Regions from separate parts of the Streptomyces sp. NPDC037389 genome, predicted to be linked through region 2. Evidence: riboswitches for the same ligand, from Rfam matches in the RefSeq annotation. Region 2 holds a riboswitch; the other holds the start of a gene.
The links. Region 2 has a riboswitch for S-adenosylmethionine ahead of AB0E98_RS02090 (aminotransferase class V-fold PLP-dependent enzyme). Riboswitches for the same ligand answer to the same signal wherever they lie in the genome.

Region 1 (7,368 bases), on a different contig from region 2:
CCTCGCGAAGCGCGTACGAGACGGGCCCCCGGTTGGACGCCACGACGATGGGCGCGGCGGTTACCGGGGCAGTGGCTTCCGGGGCGGACGGGGGATGCTCAGCGACCATGTCGCCAGCCTTGCCGCCCGGGGAACCGCTCAAACGTACGCACGGCCCGTCGGGTGGCACACGGGAACGTCCCGTTCCCTTCCCCGGGAGCTTCCCTGTGCGCTTCTTCGTGCGCCTTTTCGCGCGCTACGCCGCGCGTCGCCGGGCGTACTCCGGTATCTCCGCCATCGGTGGCCGCTCCTCCGTGTCCACCGCGTACGTCTGCGGCACGAACCCCTCCGCCGTGCGCTCGAACTGGGTGAGCTCCGGGCGCACCAGATGGCCCCGGGCCAGCCGCAGCTGCGCCGTGCGGTAGATCGTCGCGGCCATCCGGCCCAGCGCCCGGCCGTCCTGGTGGCGGTGCTTGCGCACGCCCACGTCGACCTGCGCCAGCGCGTCCAGGCCCACCGTGTGCAGCGAGTCCACGAGCAGGCCCAGCTCCACGCCGTAGCCCACGGGGAACGGCAGCCGCTCCAGCAGTGAGCGGCGGGCCGCGTACTCGCCGCCCAGCGGCTGGACGAAGCCCGCGAGCTGCGGCCAGTGGAGATTCAGCAGCGGGCGCGCCACCAGCTCGGTGACCCGGCCGCCCTGCCCCGCGACCTCGCCCAGCGGGCGGTCGTACATCGCTTTGACGAACCGCACCTCGGGATCGGTCAGCAGCGGGCCGACGATCCCCGAGACGAAGGCGCTGGAGAAGTCTTTAAGGTCGGCGTCGACGAAGCAGACGACGTCGCCCGTCGTCACCAGCAGGGACCGCCACAGCACCTCGCCCTTGCCGGGCAGCGCGGGCAGCCGCGGCAGGATCCCGTCCCGGTGCACGACGCGCGCGCCGGCCGCCGCGGCGACCTCGGCGGTGCGGTCCGTGGAACCGGAGTCCAGCACCACCAGCTCGTCCACCAGGGGGACGGACTCCGACATCAGCTCGCGGCGGATCGTCGCCACGATCTCGCCGACGGTCGCCTCCTCGTTCAGCGCCGGCAGCACCACGCTGACCGTGGTGCCCGTGTCCGCCTTTGCGGCCAGCAGCTGGTCGAGCGGACGGTCGGCGGCGGACCAGGACCGCCGGGCGAGCCAGCGTTCCACCTCTTCCAGCACGCGCATAACTCCTGTCGTTGTGACGCATCTCGCGGTTCGGACGGCCCTCTCAAGCGACCATCCCTTCCGTTACAGTCTTGAACAACGCGGACGGCCGTCCTATGTCGGGGGTCGTCGCGCGCACAAACGCCTGGGTCCGCCCAGCGCCATACCGCTCATCCAGAGGGGCAGAGGGATACGGCCCGTTGAAGCCCCGGCAACCCTCCAGCCGGTCTCACCGTTCACACGGCGAGGCTCCCGGCGGGGAAGGTGCCAATTCCGTCTCGTGGCGACGTTCGCCGCGAGGAAGATGAGGAGAAAGGGCCTCGCCTCCATGGCTGTCGAAGCCGTTGAAAGTCGTACCTCCGTACCCGCTTCCGCCTCCTTCGGTCCCGCTGTGGCGCTCTCCTGCCGCGAGTGCGGCGAGCGCTTCCCGCTCGGCCCCTCCTTCGCCTGCGTGGGCTGCTTCGGTCCCCTTGAGGTGGCGTACGAGCTCCCCGTCGGCGACCCCGAGTCGCTGCGCCGCCGTATCGAGGCCGGTCCCGCGAACATCTGGCGCTACGCCCCCCTGCTGCCCGTACCCGCCGACGTCGCGGACCGGCCGAACCTCAACCCCGGCTTCACCAAGCTCGTCAAGGCCGACAACCTCGCCCGCGAGCTGGGCGTCACCGGCGGGCTGTACGTCAAGGACGACTCCGGCAACCCCACGCACTCCTTCAAGGATCGCGTCGTCGCCATCGCCGTCGAGGCGGCGCGCGCCTTCGGTTTCACCACCCTCTCGTGCTCCTCGACGGGGAACCTGGCGGGGGCGGTGGGCGCCGCGGCGGCGCGCGCGGGCCTGCGGTCCTGTGTCTTCATCCCGCACGACCTGGAGGCCGGCAAGGTCGTGATGGCGGCGGTCTACGGCGGCGAGCTGGTGGGCATCGAGGGCACGTACGACGACGTGAACCGCTTCTGCAGCGAACTCATCGGCGACCCGCTCGGCGAGGGCTGGGGTTTCGTCAACGTCAATCTGCGGCCCTACTACGGGGAGGGCTCCAAGACCCTCGCGTACGAGATCTGCGAGCAGCTGGGATGGCGGCTGCCGGACCAGATCGTGGTGCCGGTGGCCTCGGGATCGCAGCTGACGAAGATCGACAAGGGGCTGAAGGAGCTCATCGCGCTGGGGCTGGTCGAGGACCGCCCGTACCGGATCTTCGGCGCCCAGGCCGAGGGGTGCGCGCCGGTCTCGCGCGCCTTCAAGGACGGGCACGAGGTGGTGCGGCCGGTGAAGCCGGACACCATCGCGAAGTCCCTGGCGATCGGCAACCCCGCCGACGGGCCGTACGTGCTCGACATCGCCCGGCGCACGGGCGGGGCCGTGGAGGACGTGGACGACGAGCGGATCGTCGAGGCGATCCGGCTGCTGGCCCGTACGGAGGGGATCTTCGCGGAGACGGCGGGCGGGGTGACGGTCGGGGTGACCCGGAAGCTGCTGGAGGACGGGCGGCTGGACCCGTCCCTGACCACCGTCGTGCTCAACACGGGCGACGGCCTCAAGACGCTGGACGCGGTGGCGGCGGGGCCGACGGCGACGATTCCGCCTTCGCTCGACGCTTTCCGGGCGGCGGGGCTTTAAACGCACGTCGCCGTTTCCCTTTCCCCGGTCTCTTAAACCAGCCTTTCAATCAAAGGTGACCCCATGAGCGTCAATGTCCGAATCCCCACCATCCTTCGCACCTACACCGCCGGTAAGGCGGAAGTCCCCGCCGAGGGAGCCACTCTCGGTGAAGTGATCGCCTCACTGGAGAAGAACCACCCCGGAATCGCCGCGCGCGTTCTCGACGAGAGCGGAAAGCTGCGCCGTTTCGTCAATGTGTACGTCAATGACGACGACGTACGGTTCGAGGGCGGACTGGAGGCGGCCACTCCGGATGGCGCCGGAGTGTCGATCATTCCCGCGGTCGCCGGCGGCTGACCGAGGGCGGCCCGGCCCCGGCACGGCCCTTGGGCGGCCCGGGGCCGTGCCGGGGTCCGGGCCGCCGGACCCTTGGCCCGACCCTTTCGAAGCGTTCCTGCGGAATTCACCGGAATCACCCCGCCCGTAAAACGGACGGGGTGATTCCGTCTGTTGAAGCGCGATACAGTTGGGGCGTTCCCCCTCCGGTGTCACTGCCGAACGCATATGAGAACCCGTCAAATTGTGCCCACGACATGTGCACGAATTGCCGGGTTGGTTGCGTTATGCCCGGTCCGACTTGCCCAAGAAGCTGGCGAAATCGGTGGTAATAACCGATCGGCCGCGCCCGGAATTCTCGTCCGACTGACCTGTTGCAGACGGCATCCGTGCAGATACATTCAGCGGCGGTCGACGCGTTCCGGCGCACACCCCCATCCTGTCTGGGGGTGAGGTCTGACCCGGGTCCGCGAGGTGCGGTCCTGCGCAAGGGCCAGTAATAGGGGAGTTAGGCATGGCTCAGGGCACCGTCAAGTGGTTCAACGCGGAGAAGGGGTACGGCTTCATCGCGGTCGACGGTGGTGCGGATGTTTTCGTCCACTACAGCGCGATCCAGATGGACGGCTACCGCACCCTCGAGGAGGGGCAGCGGGTCGAGTTCGAGATCTCGCAGGGCCAGAAGGGGCCGCAGGCGGACATGGTCAAGGTGACCGCCTGACCGGCGCGCATCGACCACCGGCTCACTCAGCTCGCCGAGGGGCTCGCGTCTTCCATGACGCGGGCCCCTCGTGCGTCCCGTGCCACGTCCATGTGTGGGTTCCCCCGGCGCGGGGCAGGTTGGTGTGAGGCGCTTGCACTCGCAGGGGTCGAGTGCTAATCATTGGGCTTAGCACTCTCCGAGTGAGAGTGACAGATTTGGACCGTCGGTGAGGTCTACGGGCCAAGCGGGGCAAGGAACCGCAGGGCACGCAGGCCGTCCGTCGCGGGCGCCAGCGCGGTCCGGAGCAGTCTCTCCACCCCGTCCTGGGAGGACCACTTCACATGGCCAAGATCATCGCGTTCGACGAGGAGGCACGGCGCGGTCTCGAGCGCGGGATGAACCAGCTCGCCGACGCCGTCAAGGTCACCCTCGGCCCCAAGGGCCGGAACGTCGTCCTCGAGAAGAAGTGGGGCGCCCCCACGATCACCAACGATGGTGTGTCCATCGCCAAGGAGATCGAGCTCGAGGACCCGTACGAGAAGATCGGCGCCGAGCTGGTCAAGGAGGTCGCGAAGAAGACGGACGACGTCGCCGGTGACGGCACGACGACCGCGACCGTCCTCGCCCAGGCGCTGGTCCGCGAGGGTCTGCGCAACGTGGCCGCCGGTGCCAACCCGATGGCCCTGAAGCGCGGTATCGAGAAGGCCGTCGAGGCCGTCTCCGCCGCCCTGCTCGAGCAGGCCAAGGACGTGGAGACCAAGGAGCAGATCGCCTCCACCGCCTCCATCTCCGCCGCCGACACCCAGATCGGCGAGCTCATCGCCGAGGCCATGGACAAGGTCGGCAAGGAAGGCGTCATCACCGTCGAGGAGTCCCAGACCTTCGGTCTGGAGCTGGAGCTCACCGAGGGTATGCGCTTCGACAAGGGCTACATCTCGGCGTACTTCGCCACCGACATGGAGCGTATGGAGGCCTCTCTCGAGGACCCGTACATCCTGATCGTCAACTCGAAGGTCAGCTCGGTCAAGGACCTGCTGCCGCTCCTCGAGAAGGTCATGCAGTCCGGCAAGCCGCTGCTGATCATCGCCGAGGACGTCGAGGGCGAGGCCCTGTCGACCCTGGTCGTCAACAAGATCCGCGGCACCTTCAAGTCCGTCGCCGTCAAGGCCCCGGGCTTCGGCGACCGCCGCAAGGCCATGCTGGGCGACATCGCCATCCTCACCGGTGGCACGGTCATCTCCGAGGAGGTCGGCCTCAAGCTGGAGAACGCCGGTCTCGACCTGCTCGGCCGCGCCCGCAAGGTCGTCATCACCAAGGACGAGACGACGATCGTCGACGGTGCCGGTGACAGCGAGCAGGTCCAGGGCCGCGTCAACCAGATCCGCGCCGAGATCGAGAACAGCGACTCGGACTACGACCGCGAGAAGCTCCAGGAGCGCCTGGCGAAGCTGGCCGGCGGCGTGGCCGTCATCAAGGCCGGTGCCGCCACCGAGGTGGAGCTCAAGGAGCGCAAGCACCGCATCGAGGACGCCGTCCGCAACGCCAAGGCCGCCGTCGAGGAGGGCATCGTCGCCGGTGGTGGCGTGGCCCTGCTCCAGGCTTCCTCGGTCTTCGAGAAGCTCGAGCTCGAGGGCGACGAGGCCACCGGTGCCGCCGCTGTGAAGCTGGCCCTGGAGGCCCCGCTGAAGCAGATCTCCGTGAACGCCGGCCTCGAGGGTGGCGTCATCGTGGAGAAGGTGCGCAACCTGACCCCGGGCCACGGCCTCAACGCCGCCACGGGCGAGTACGTCGACATGATCGCCGAGGGCATCATCGACCCGGCGAAGGTCACCCGCTCCGCCCTTCAGAACGCCGCGTCCATCGCCGCGCTGTTCCTGACCACCGAGGCCGTCATCGCCGACAAGCCGGAGAAGGCCGCCGCGGCCGCTCCGGGCGGCATGCCGGGCGGTGACATGGACTTCTGATCGACCTGACAGGTTGATCGACCGTCCTGCGGTTCACCGGGGCGGCACCCTCCTCACGGGGGGTGCCGCCCCGGTGGCGTTTCCGCCCCCGATTCCGGGCGCCCACGCCCGTACCGCCCCGGATGGGGGACACTGGAAGCTTCTCCCCGTGCGCGAAATGGAAGGCCGAGGCGTGAGCGGACCCCTGATCGTCCAGAGCGACAAGACCCTGCTGCTGGAGGTGGACCACGAGCGGGCCGACGAGTGCCGGCGCGCCATCGCCGCCTTCGCGGAGCTGGAGCGCGCGCCCGAGCACATCCACACCTACCGGGTGACCCCGCTGGGGCTGTGGAACGCGCGGGCCGCCGGGCATGACGCCGAGCAGGTCGTCGACGCGCTCGTCTCGTACTCCCGCTATCCCGTGCCGCACGCCCTGCTCGTCGACATCGCCGAGACCATGGCCCGCTACGGGCGGCTGAAGCTGCTCAAGCACCCCACCCACGGCCTGGTGCTGGAGAGCACCGACCGGCCCGTGCTGGAGGAGATCCTCCGCTCGAAGAAGATCCAGCCGCTGGTGGGGGCCCGGATCGACCCGGACACCGTCGCCGTGCACCCCTCCGAGCGCGGGCAGATCAAGCAGACGCTGCTCAAGCTGGGCTGGCCCGCCGAGGACCTCGCCGGATACGTCGACGGCGAGGCGCACCCGATCGAGCTCGCCGAGGACGGCTGGGCGCTGCGCCCGTACCAGCGGCAGGCCGTGGAGGGGTTCTGGCACGGCGGCTCGGGTGTGGTCGTGCTGCCCTGTGGTGCCGGCAAGACGCTCGTGGGCGCGGGCGCGATGGCCATGGCGAAGGCGACGACGCTGATCCTGGTCACCAACACCGTCTCCGCGCGTCAGTGGAAGCACGAGCTGGTGAAGCGGACCTCGCTGACCGAGGACGAGATCGGCGAGTACAGCGGTACGCGGAAGGAGATCCGCCCGGTCACCATCGCCACCTACCAGGTGCTGACGACCAGGCGGAAGGGCGTCTACCCGCATCTGGAGCTCTTCGACTCCCGCGACTGGGGCCTGGTCGTCTACGACGAGGTGCATCTGCTGCCGGCGCCCGTCTTCAAGTTCACCGCCGACCTCCAGGCCCGGCGGCGGCTCGGGCTGACCGCGACGCTGGTGCGCGAGGACGGGCGGGAGTCCGACGTCTTCTCCCTCATCGGCCCCAAGCGTTTCGACGCGCCCTGGAAGGAGATCGAGGCGCAGGGCTATATCGCCCCGGCGGACTGTGTCGAGGTGCGCGTCAACCTCACCGACTCCGAGCGGCTGGCGTACGCGACGGCCGAGGTGGAGGAGAAGTACCGGTACTGCGCGACGACCGCCACCAAGCGGAAGGTCACGGAGGCCCTGGTGCGCAAGCACAAGGGGGAGCAGACGCTGGTCATCGGCCAGTACATCGACCAGCTGGACGAGCTGGGCGAGCACCTGGACGCGCCCGTGATCAAGGGTGAGACGTCCAACGCCCAGCGCGAGAAGCTCTTCGACGCCTTCCGGGCGGGCGAGATCTCGGTACTGGTCGTCTCCAAGGTCGCCAACTTCTCGATCGACCTGCCGGAGGCGACGGTCGCCATCCAGGTG
Region 2 (7,368 bases):
TCTTCGCGGCCCTCTTCGCGATGTACTTCACCCTGCGATCGGTGACCGGCCCCGACCACTGGAAGGAAATGGCGTCCGCGCTGAACCTTCCGTTCTCGGCGACCAACACCACGATCCTGGTGCTCTCCTCGCTCACCTGTCAGCTCGGCGTCTTCGCCGCCGAGCGCGGTGATGTGAAGAAGCTGCGCCTGTGGTTCATGATCACCTTCGTGATGGGTGCCATCTTCATCGGCGGCCAGGTGTTCGAGTACACCGATCTGGTCAAGGAGAAGGGCCTCTCCCTCTCCTCCGACCCGTACGGCTCGGTGTTCTACCTGACGACCGGCTTCCACGGCCTGCACGTGACGGGCGGTCTCATCGCCTTCCTGCTGGTCCTGGGCAGGACGTACGCGGCCAAGAGGTTCACCCACCACCAGGCGACGGCGGCCATCGTCGTGTCCTACTACTGGCACTTCGTCGACGTGGTGTGGATCGGCCTCTTCGCCACGATCTACTTGATCAAGTAATCGGTCCTGTCCCGCACCGGACCAACAGTCCAGATCGACGCAGAAGATCCTGACACCGGGGTAATCCGTGAAAAAGCTCTCCGCACGACGACGCCATCCGCTGGCGGCGGTCGTCGTCCTACTCTTCGCGCTGGCGGTAACTGGGGGGCTGTACGCCGCGTTCGCGCCGGCCGACACGGCCAAGGCCGATGACAGCGCCCAGTCCCTCGCCATCGAGGAGGGCAAGAAGCTCTACTCCGTGGGCTGCGCAAGCTGCCACGGCACCGGCGGTCAGGGCACCACCGACGGGCCGAGCCTGGTCGGCGTGGGCGCCGCCGCCGTCGACTTCCAGGTCGCCACCGGCCGTATGCCGCTTCAGCAGCAGGGCGCCCAGGCGCCCCGCAAGAAGGCGATCTACTCCCAGGCCGAGATCGACCAGCTGGCCGCGTACATCGCCTCCCTCGGCGCGGGTCCGTCCCAGCCGACGAAGAGCCAGTACAGCCCGGAGGGCGCCGACATCGCGAAGGGCGGCGAGCTCTTCCGTACGAACTGCGCCCAGTGCCACAACTTCACCGGCAAGGGCGGCGCGCTCTCGAACGGCAAGTACGCCCCCTCGCTCGAGGGCGTCAACCCGAAGCACATCTACGAGGCCATGCAGACGGGCCCGCAGAACATGCCTTCCTTCCCCGACACCACGCTGTCGGAGAAGAACAAGAAGGACATCATCGCGTACCTCGACACGGTCAACAGCGACAAGACCAAGAGCCCGGGCGGCCTTGAGCTGGGCGGGCTCGGCCCGGTCAGCGAGGGTCTCTTCGCGTGGATCTTCGGTCTCGGCGCGATGATCGCCGTCGCCATCTGGGTCGCGGCCCACACCGCTAAGGCCAAGAAGTCATGAGTAGCCAAGACATTCCTGAAGAGACCCTGCCCGCCGCGCAGGGCGACGCGCACGGCGCCGTAGCCACCGCCGACGACCCGTTCGCCGACCCGGGGCTGCCGCCGCACGAGCACCGCAAGCAGGACATCGACGAGCAGGCCGCCGCGCGCTCCGAGCGTGTGGTCGCGTTCCTGTTCCTCCTGTCCATGCTGGCCACGGTCGGCTTCATCGCCGCCTATGTGTCCCTCCCGGTCGACAAGAGCATCTACGTCTTCCCGATCGGTCACATCAGCGCCCTGAACTTCTCGCTGGGCCTGACCCTCGGCGTGGCGCTGTTCTGCATCGGCGCGGGCGCGGTCCACTGGGCCCGCACCCTGATGTCCGACGTCGAGACCGCCGACGACCGGCACCCGATCGAGGCCTCCCCGGAGGTCAAGGCCAAGGTGCTGGCCGACTTCAAGGCGGGTGCGGAGGAGTCGACCTTCGGCCGCCGCAAGCTGCTGCGCAACACCATGTTCGGCGCGCTGGCCCTGGTGCCGCTCTCCGGTGTGATGCTGCTCCGCGACCTCGGTCCGCTGCCCGGCACCAAGCTGCGCAAGACCTCCTGGTCCGAGGGCAAGATGCTCATCAACCAGAACACCCTCCAGCCGCTGCGCCCGGAGGATGTCCAGGTCGGGTCCCTCACCTTCGCCATGCCCGAGGGCATGTCCGAGGAGGACCACGACTTCCAGAAGGAGATCGCCAAGGCCGCCCTGATGATCGTCCGGCTCCGCCCGGAGAACATCAAGGACAAGAAGTCCCTGGACTGGTCCGCCGACGGCATCGTCGCGTACTCCAAGATCTGCACTCACGTCGGCTGCCCGATCAGCCTCTACGAGCAGCAGACGCACCACGTGCTGTGCCCGTGCCACCAGTCGACCTTCGACCTCGCCGACGGCGGTCGAGTGATCTTCGGCCCGGCCGGCCACGCCCTTCCGCAGCTGCGGATCAAGGTCAATGACAAGGGCTACCTTGAGGCCATGGGCGACTTCTCCGAGCCCGTCGGTCCTGCGTACTGGGAGCGCGGATGAGTACTGCCACCACTGACAACCGCCGCAAGGCACCCGCTGGTGAGCGGGTCGCCGACTGGGCCGACGGCCGACTGGGCATCTACAGCCTGGCCAAGGTCAACATGCGGAAGATCTTCCCGGACCACTGGTCCTTCATGCTGGGCGAGGTCTGCCTCTACAGCTTCATCATCATCATCCTCACGGGTGTGTATCTGACGCTGTTCTTCCACCCGAGCATGAACGAGGTCGTCTACCACGGCTCGTACGTCCCCATGCAGGGCATGCGGATGTCCGAGGCGTTCAAGTCGACCATGGACATCAGCTTCGACGTCCGCGGTGGTCTGCTCATCCGGCAGATCCACCACTGGGCGGCGCTCATCTTCGTCGCGGCCATGCTCGTGCACATGATGCGCGTCTTCTTCACCGGCGCGTTCCGCAAGCCGCGTGAGGTCAACTGGCTGTTCGGCTTCCTGCTGCTGGTCCTCGGCATGTTCACCGGTTTCACCGGTTACTCGCTGCCGGACGACCTGCTCTCGGGCACCGGTGTCCGGTTCATGGAGGGTGCGATCCTCTCCATCCCGATCGTCGGCACCTACGTCTCGATGTTCCTGTTCGGGGGCGAGTTCCCCGGCTCGGACTTCGTGCCGCGGTTCTTCTCGATCCACGTCCTGCTGCTGCCGGGCATCATGCTCGGCCTGCTGGTGGCGCACCTGATCCTGGTCTTCTACCACAAGCACACGCAGTTCCCCGGCCCCGGCCGGACGAACAACAACGTGGTCGGCATGCCGCTGCTGCCGGTCTACATGGCCAAGGCCGGAGGCTTCTTCTTCCTGGTCTTCGGTGTGATCGCGGCCATCGCCGGCCTCGCGTCGATCAACCCGATCTGGGCCATGGGCCCGTACCGGCCGGACCAGGTGTCCACCGGCGCCCAGCCCGACTGGTACATGGGCTTCTCCGAGGGCCTCATCCGTGTGATGCCGGGCTGGGAGATCAACCTGTGGGGCCACACGCTCGTCCTGGGCGTGTTCATCCCGCTGATGATCTTCCCGCTGGTGCTGGCCGCCATCGCCGTCTACCCGTTCATCGAGTCCTGGGTCACCGGCGACAAGCGTGAGCACCACCTGCTGGACCGCCCGCGCAACGCCCCGACGCGCACCGCGTTCGGTGTCGCCTGGCTGACCTGGTACATGGTGCTGCTCGTCGGTGGTGGAAACGACCTGTGGGCCACCCACTTCCACCTGTCGATCAACGCCATCACCTGGTTCGTCCGGATCGGCTTCTTCGTCGCCCCGGTCGTCGCCTTCATCGCCACGCGCCGGATCTGCATGGGTCTCCAGCGCCGCGACAAGGAGAAGGTGCTGCACGGCCGCGAGTCGGGCATCATCAAGCGCCTGCCGCACGGTGAGTTCGTCGAGGTCCACGAGCCGCTCTCGCAGGAGCAGATGCACACCCTCACGGCGCACCAGCAGCCCGAGCCGCTCGAGCTCGAGCCCGAGGTCGACGAGAACGGCGTGGCCCGCAAGCTCGGGGCCGGCCAGAAGCTCCGCGTGAAGCTCTCGAAGGGCTTCTACGGCGAGGGGACCCACATCCCCAAGGCCACCGCGGACGAGTACCGGGAGATCACGAGCGGCCACGGCCACCACTGATCCCCCCAGCTGATCACTGATCGCCACGGCAAGAGCCCCGTCCAGTACTGGACGGGGCTCTTCGCCGTTCCCGGACGTGGATAGGCTGGACCGCGTAACGGGGGCCCTCGGAGGTCCCCACCAGGGACCGACCACAGGAGTGTGGACCATGAACGTGACCCCCGCAGGCGGCGAGCGCTCGGTGGCTCACACCTGGCCCGGCCTCCTGGACACCCTGCTGCGTGGAGTGGACCTCGGCGCCGACGACACGGCCTGGGCCATGGACCGGATCATGCGTGGGGAGGCCACCGACGCCCAGATCGCCGGTTTCGCGGTCGCCCTGCGGGCCAAGGGCGAGACGGTCGCCGAGATCTCCGGCCTGGTCCGGGCGATGTACCGGCACGCCAATCTCATCGAGGTGCCCGGCCCCAGCGTCGACATCGTGGGCACCGGCGGCGACGGAGCCAAGACCGTCAACATCTCCACCATGTCCTCGATCGTCGTCGCGGGCGCCGGGGCGAAGGTCGTCAAGCACGGCAACCGCGCCGCGTCCTCCGCGAGCGGCGCCTCGGACGTCCTGGAGAAGCTCGGGGTCAATCTGGAGCTGACCCCGCGCCGGGTGGTGGAGGTGGCCGAGGAGGCCGGCATCACCTTCTGCTTCGCGGTGAAGTTCCACCCCGCCCTGCGCTACGTGGCCCCCGCCCGCCGGGAGCTGGGCATCCGCACGACGTTCAACGTGCTGGGCCCGCTGACCAACCCCGCGCGGGTGAAGGCCCAGGCGACCGGCGTAGCGGACGCCCGGATGGCGCCGATCCTGGCCGGGGTGCTGGCCGAGCGCGGCTCCTCGGCGCTGGTCTTCCGCGGTGACGACGGGCTCGACGAGCTCACCACGACGGCCACCTCGCGGGTGTGGATCGTGGGGGACGGCCGGGTGCGGGAGGAGTCCTTCGACCCCCGGGACGTCGGCGTCGACCTGGTGCCCATCGAGGCGCTGCGGGGCGCCGACGCCTCGTACAACGCGGATGTGGCCCGCCGGCTGCTCGCCGGGGAGACCGGCCCGGTCCGGGACGCGGTGCTGCTCAACTCCGCCGCCGCGCTGGCCGCCCTGACGCCGACGGACGCGCCGCTCACGGAGCGGATCCGGGCCGGGATGGAGCGGGCGGCCGAGTCCATCGACTCGGGCGCGGCCCGGCGGGTGCTGGAGAAGTGGGTGGAGGCGAGCAACGCGTAGCCGCCTGCGGCGCGCTTTGTCCGGTGTCCGGTGGGCGGGATTTTCCCCGCTCACCGGGCCGTTGACCCGAAACGTATGCCATACTCCTGGCCAAGGTCACGAGTGACAGCAAATCGGCCCCGGCCTGCTGTCCGGCAACCCTCCTTCCGTGGCGGGGTGCCCCGGGTGATGACCAGGCCGCAGGCAGCGACGTCTGCGGCAAGCGCGGATCCCTCGCCAGGGATCCTGGTTGTCGAGGGAGATCCTTCCGTGTTGCAGCGAATGCGATAGGGCCGCTTCGGCCCCTTCTCCGGTACGCCTTCATCCATCGCCCTTACCGGGAGAATTCGCCATGTCCGCATGCCCTGTCGCCACCCTTACCGAGCCGCTGCCCGTCCTCGGTCGCGACGTCCGCGTCCCGCTCGCCGCCGGGGGCGAGGTGACCTACGCGGCGCTCGACTACGCCGCCAGCGCACCGGCGTTGCAGCGGGTGTGGGACGACGTCGCCGCCTACGCGCCGTACTACGGCAGCGTGCACCGGGGCGCCGGGTACCTCTCGCAGCTGTCGACCGACCTGTTCGAGGGCTGCCGGGCCACCGTCGCCTCCTTCCTCGGCTGCCGCGAGGACGACCAGGTGGTATTCACCCGCTCCACCACGGACTCGCTGAACCTCCTGGCGTCCGTACTGCCCGCCGGCTGCCGGGTGTTCGTCTTCGAGACCGAGCACCACGCCGCCCTCCTGCCGTGGCGGGGTGCCGAGGTCACCTGCCTCGACGCCCCCCGTTCGCCGAGGGAGGCCGTCGAGACGCTGGAGCGGGCGCTGGCCGACCGGGACCCTTACGGCCCGGCGCTGGTCTGTGTGACCGGCGCGTCCAATGTGACCGGTGAGCTGTGGCCCGTGAGGGAGCTGGCGGCGGCCGCGCACGCGCACGGCGCGCGCATCGTGCTGGACGCCGCCCAGTTGGCGCCGCACCACCCCGTGGACGTCGCCGAGTGGGACGTCGACTGGGTCGCCTTCTCCGGGCACAAGCTGTACGCGCCGTTCGGCGCGGGCGTGCTCGCGGGGCGCGCGGACTGGCTGCGGGAGGCCGAACCGTATCTGGCGGGCGGCGGCGCCAGCCGCAGGGTGGCCCGGAACGCGGAGGGCGGGGTCGAGGTCGAGTGGCACGACACCGTGGCCCGGCACGAGGCGGGCTCGCCCAACGTCATCGGCGCCTACGCCATCGCCGCCGCCTGCAAGGCGCTCCAGGAGGCCGGCTTCGACCGGCTGGTGGAGCGGGAGCGGGAGCTGATCGCGAGGGTGCGGGCCGGGCTGGCGGACGTCCCGGGGGTGCGGGTGCTGTCGCTGTTCGGCGAGGAGGCGCCGCGCGTGGGCGTCCTCTCCTTCGTCGTGGACGGCTGGAACAGCTCCCGCTTCGCGGCCGCGCTCTCCGCCGAGTACGGGATCGGGGTCCGCGACGGGCTGTTCTGCGCCCATCCGCTGGTGCGGGTTCTGCTGGACGGGGACCGGGACGCGGACGGCGAGTGCGGGTCCCCTGACGAGGGGCGCTCGGTGCTCAACGCGGTTCGGGTGAGCTTTGGGGCGGGTACGCCCGATGAGCATGTGGAGCGGTTTGTGCGGGCTGTGCGGGAGCTTGTTGTTCCGTAGTTCTTTGGGTGCGGGCCGACGTCGGCCGGTCGCGCCTACGCGGCGCCAGCCGCATTCGACACTGCCCCGCGGCCCTGCGGGGCGTCGGCTAGTTGTCCAGGCCGATCGCGAAAGCCGCTTCCAGATCGTGCTGGGAGTACGTGCGGAAGGCGATGTGGGTCTCCGTCGAGGCCACGCCCGGCACCTTGCTGATCCGGCCCGGGATGAGGTCCGCGAGGTCGTCGTGCCGGGCCACTCGCACCATCGCGATCAGATCGGCGCCACCGGTGACCGAGTAGACCTCGCTCACGCCCTCGATGGCGGCGATGCTCTCGGCGATCTCGGGGATCCGGTCCACGTCGGTCTTGATGAGCACGATCGAAGTGATCACGTCGGTTTGTCTCCTTCGATGGACCTGGCTGCGTCCTTCACTCTAGCCGCAGGTGTCCGAAGGCCCCAGGCGTAGCCGAATCCGAGTGCGAATCCCACGACGTG

Region 1: linked by a shared signal. The riboswitch ahead of thrC (threonine synthase) and the one ahead of AB0E98_RS02090 (aminotransferase class V-fold PLP-dependent enzyme) in region 2 are both predicted to bind S-adenosylmethionine.

What each region holds. Positions count from the first base shown of each region.
Region 1 is NZ_JBEZUS010000007.1:278,314-285,681, reverse strand. It holds gene AB0E98_RS17990 (trehalose-6-phosphate synthase) at 1-109, opposite strand, end outside; gene AB0E98_RS17985 (glucosyl-3-phosphoglycerate synthase) at 236-1,183, opposite strand; SAM riboswitch class I at 1,336-1,479, shown strand; gene thrC (threonine synthase) at 1,497-2,780, shown strand; gene AB0E98_RS17975 (MoaD/ThiS family protein) at 2,844-3,119, shown strand; gene AB0E98_RS17970 (cold-shock protein) at 3,613-3,816, shown strand; gene groL (chaperonin GroEL) at 4,140-5,762, shown strand; gene AB0E98_RS17960 (DNA repair helicase XPB) at 5,935-7,368, shown strand, end outside.
Region 2 is NZ_JBEZUS010000001.1:428,421-435,788, forward strand. It holds gene AB0E98_RS02065 (heme-copper oxidase subunit III) at 1-506, shown strand, start outside; gene AB0E98_RS02070 (cytochrome c) at 574-1,383, shown strand; gene AB0E98_RS02075 (Rieske 2Fe-2S domain-containing protein) at 1,380-2,432, shown strand; gene AB0E98_RS02080 (cytochrome bc complex cytochrome b subunit) at 2,429-4,057, shown strand; gene trpD (anthranilate phosphoribosyltransferase) at 4,206-5,267, shown strand; SAM riboswitch class IV at 5,362-5,478, shown strand; gene AB0E98_RS02090 (aminotransferase class V-fold PLP-dependent enzyme) at 5,599-6,894, shown strand; gene AB0E98_RS02095 (Lrp/AsnC ligand binding domain-containing protein) at 6,983-7,264, opposite strand; gene AB0E98_RS02100 (rhomboid family intramembrane serine protease) at 7,261-7,368, opposite strand, start outside.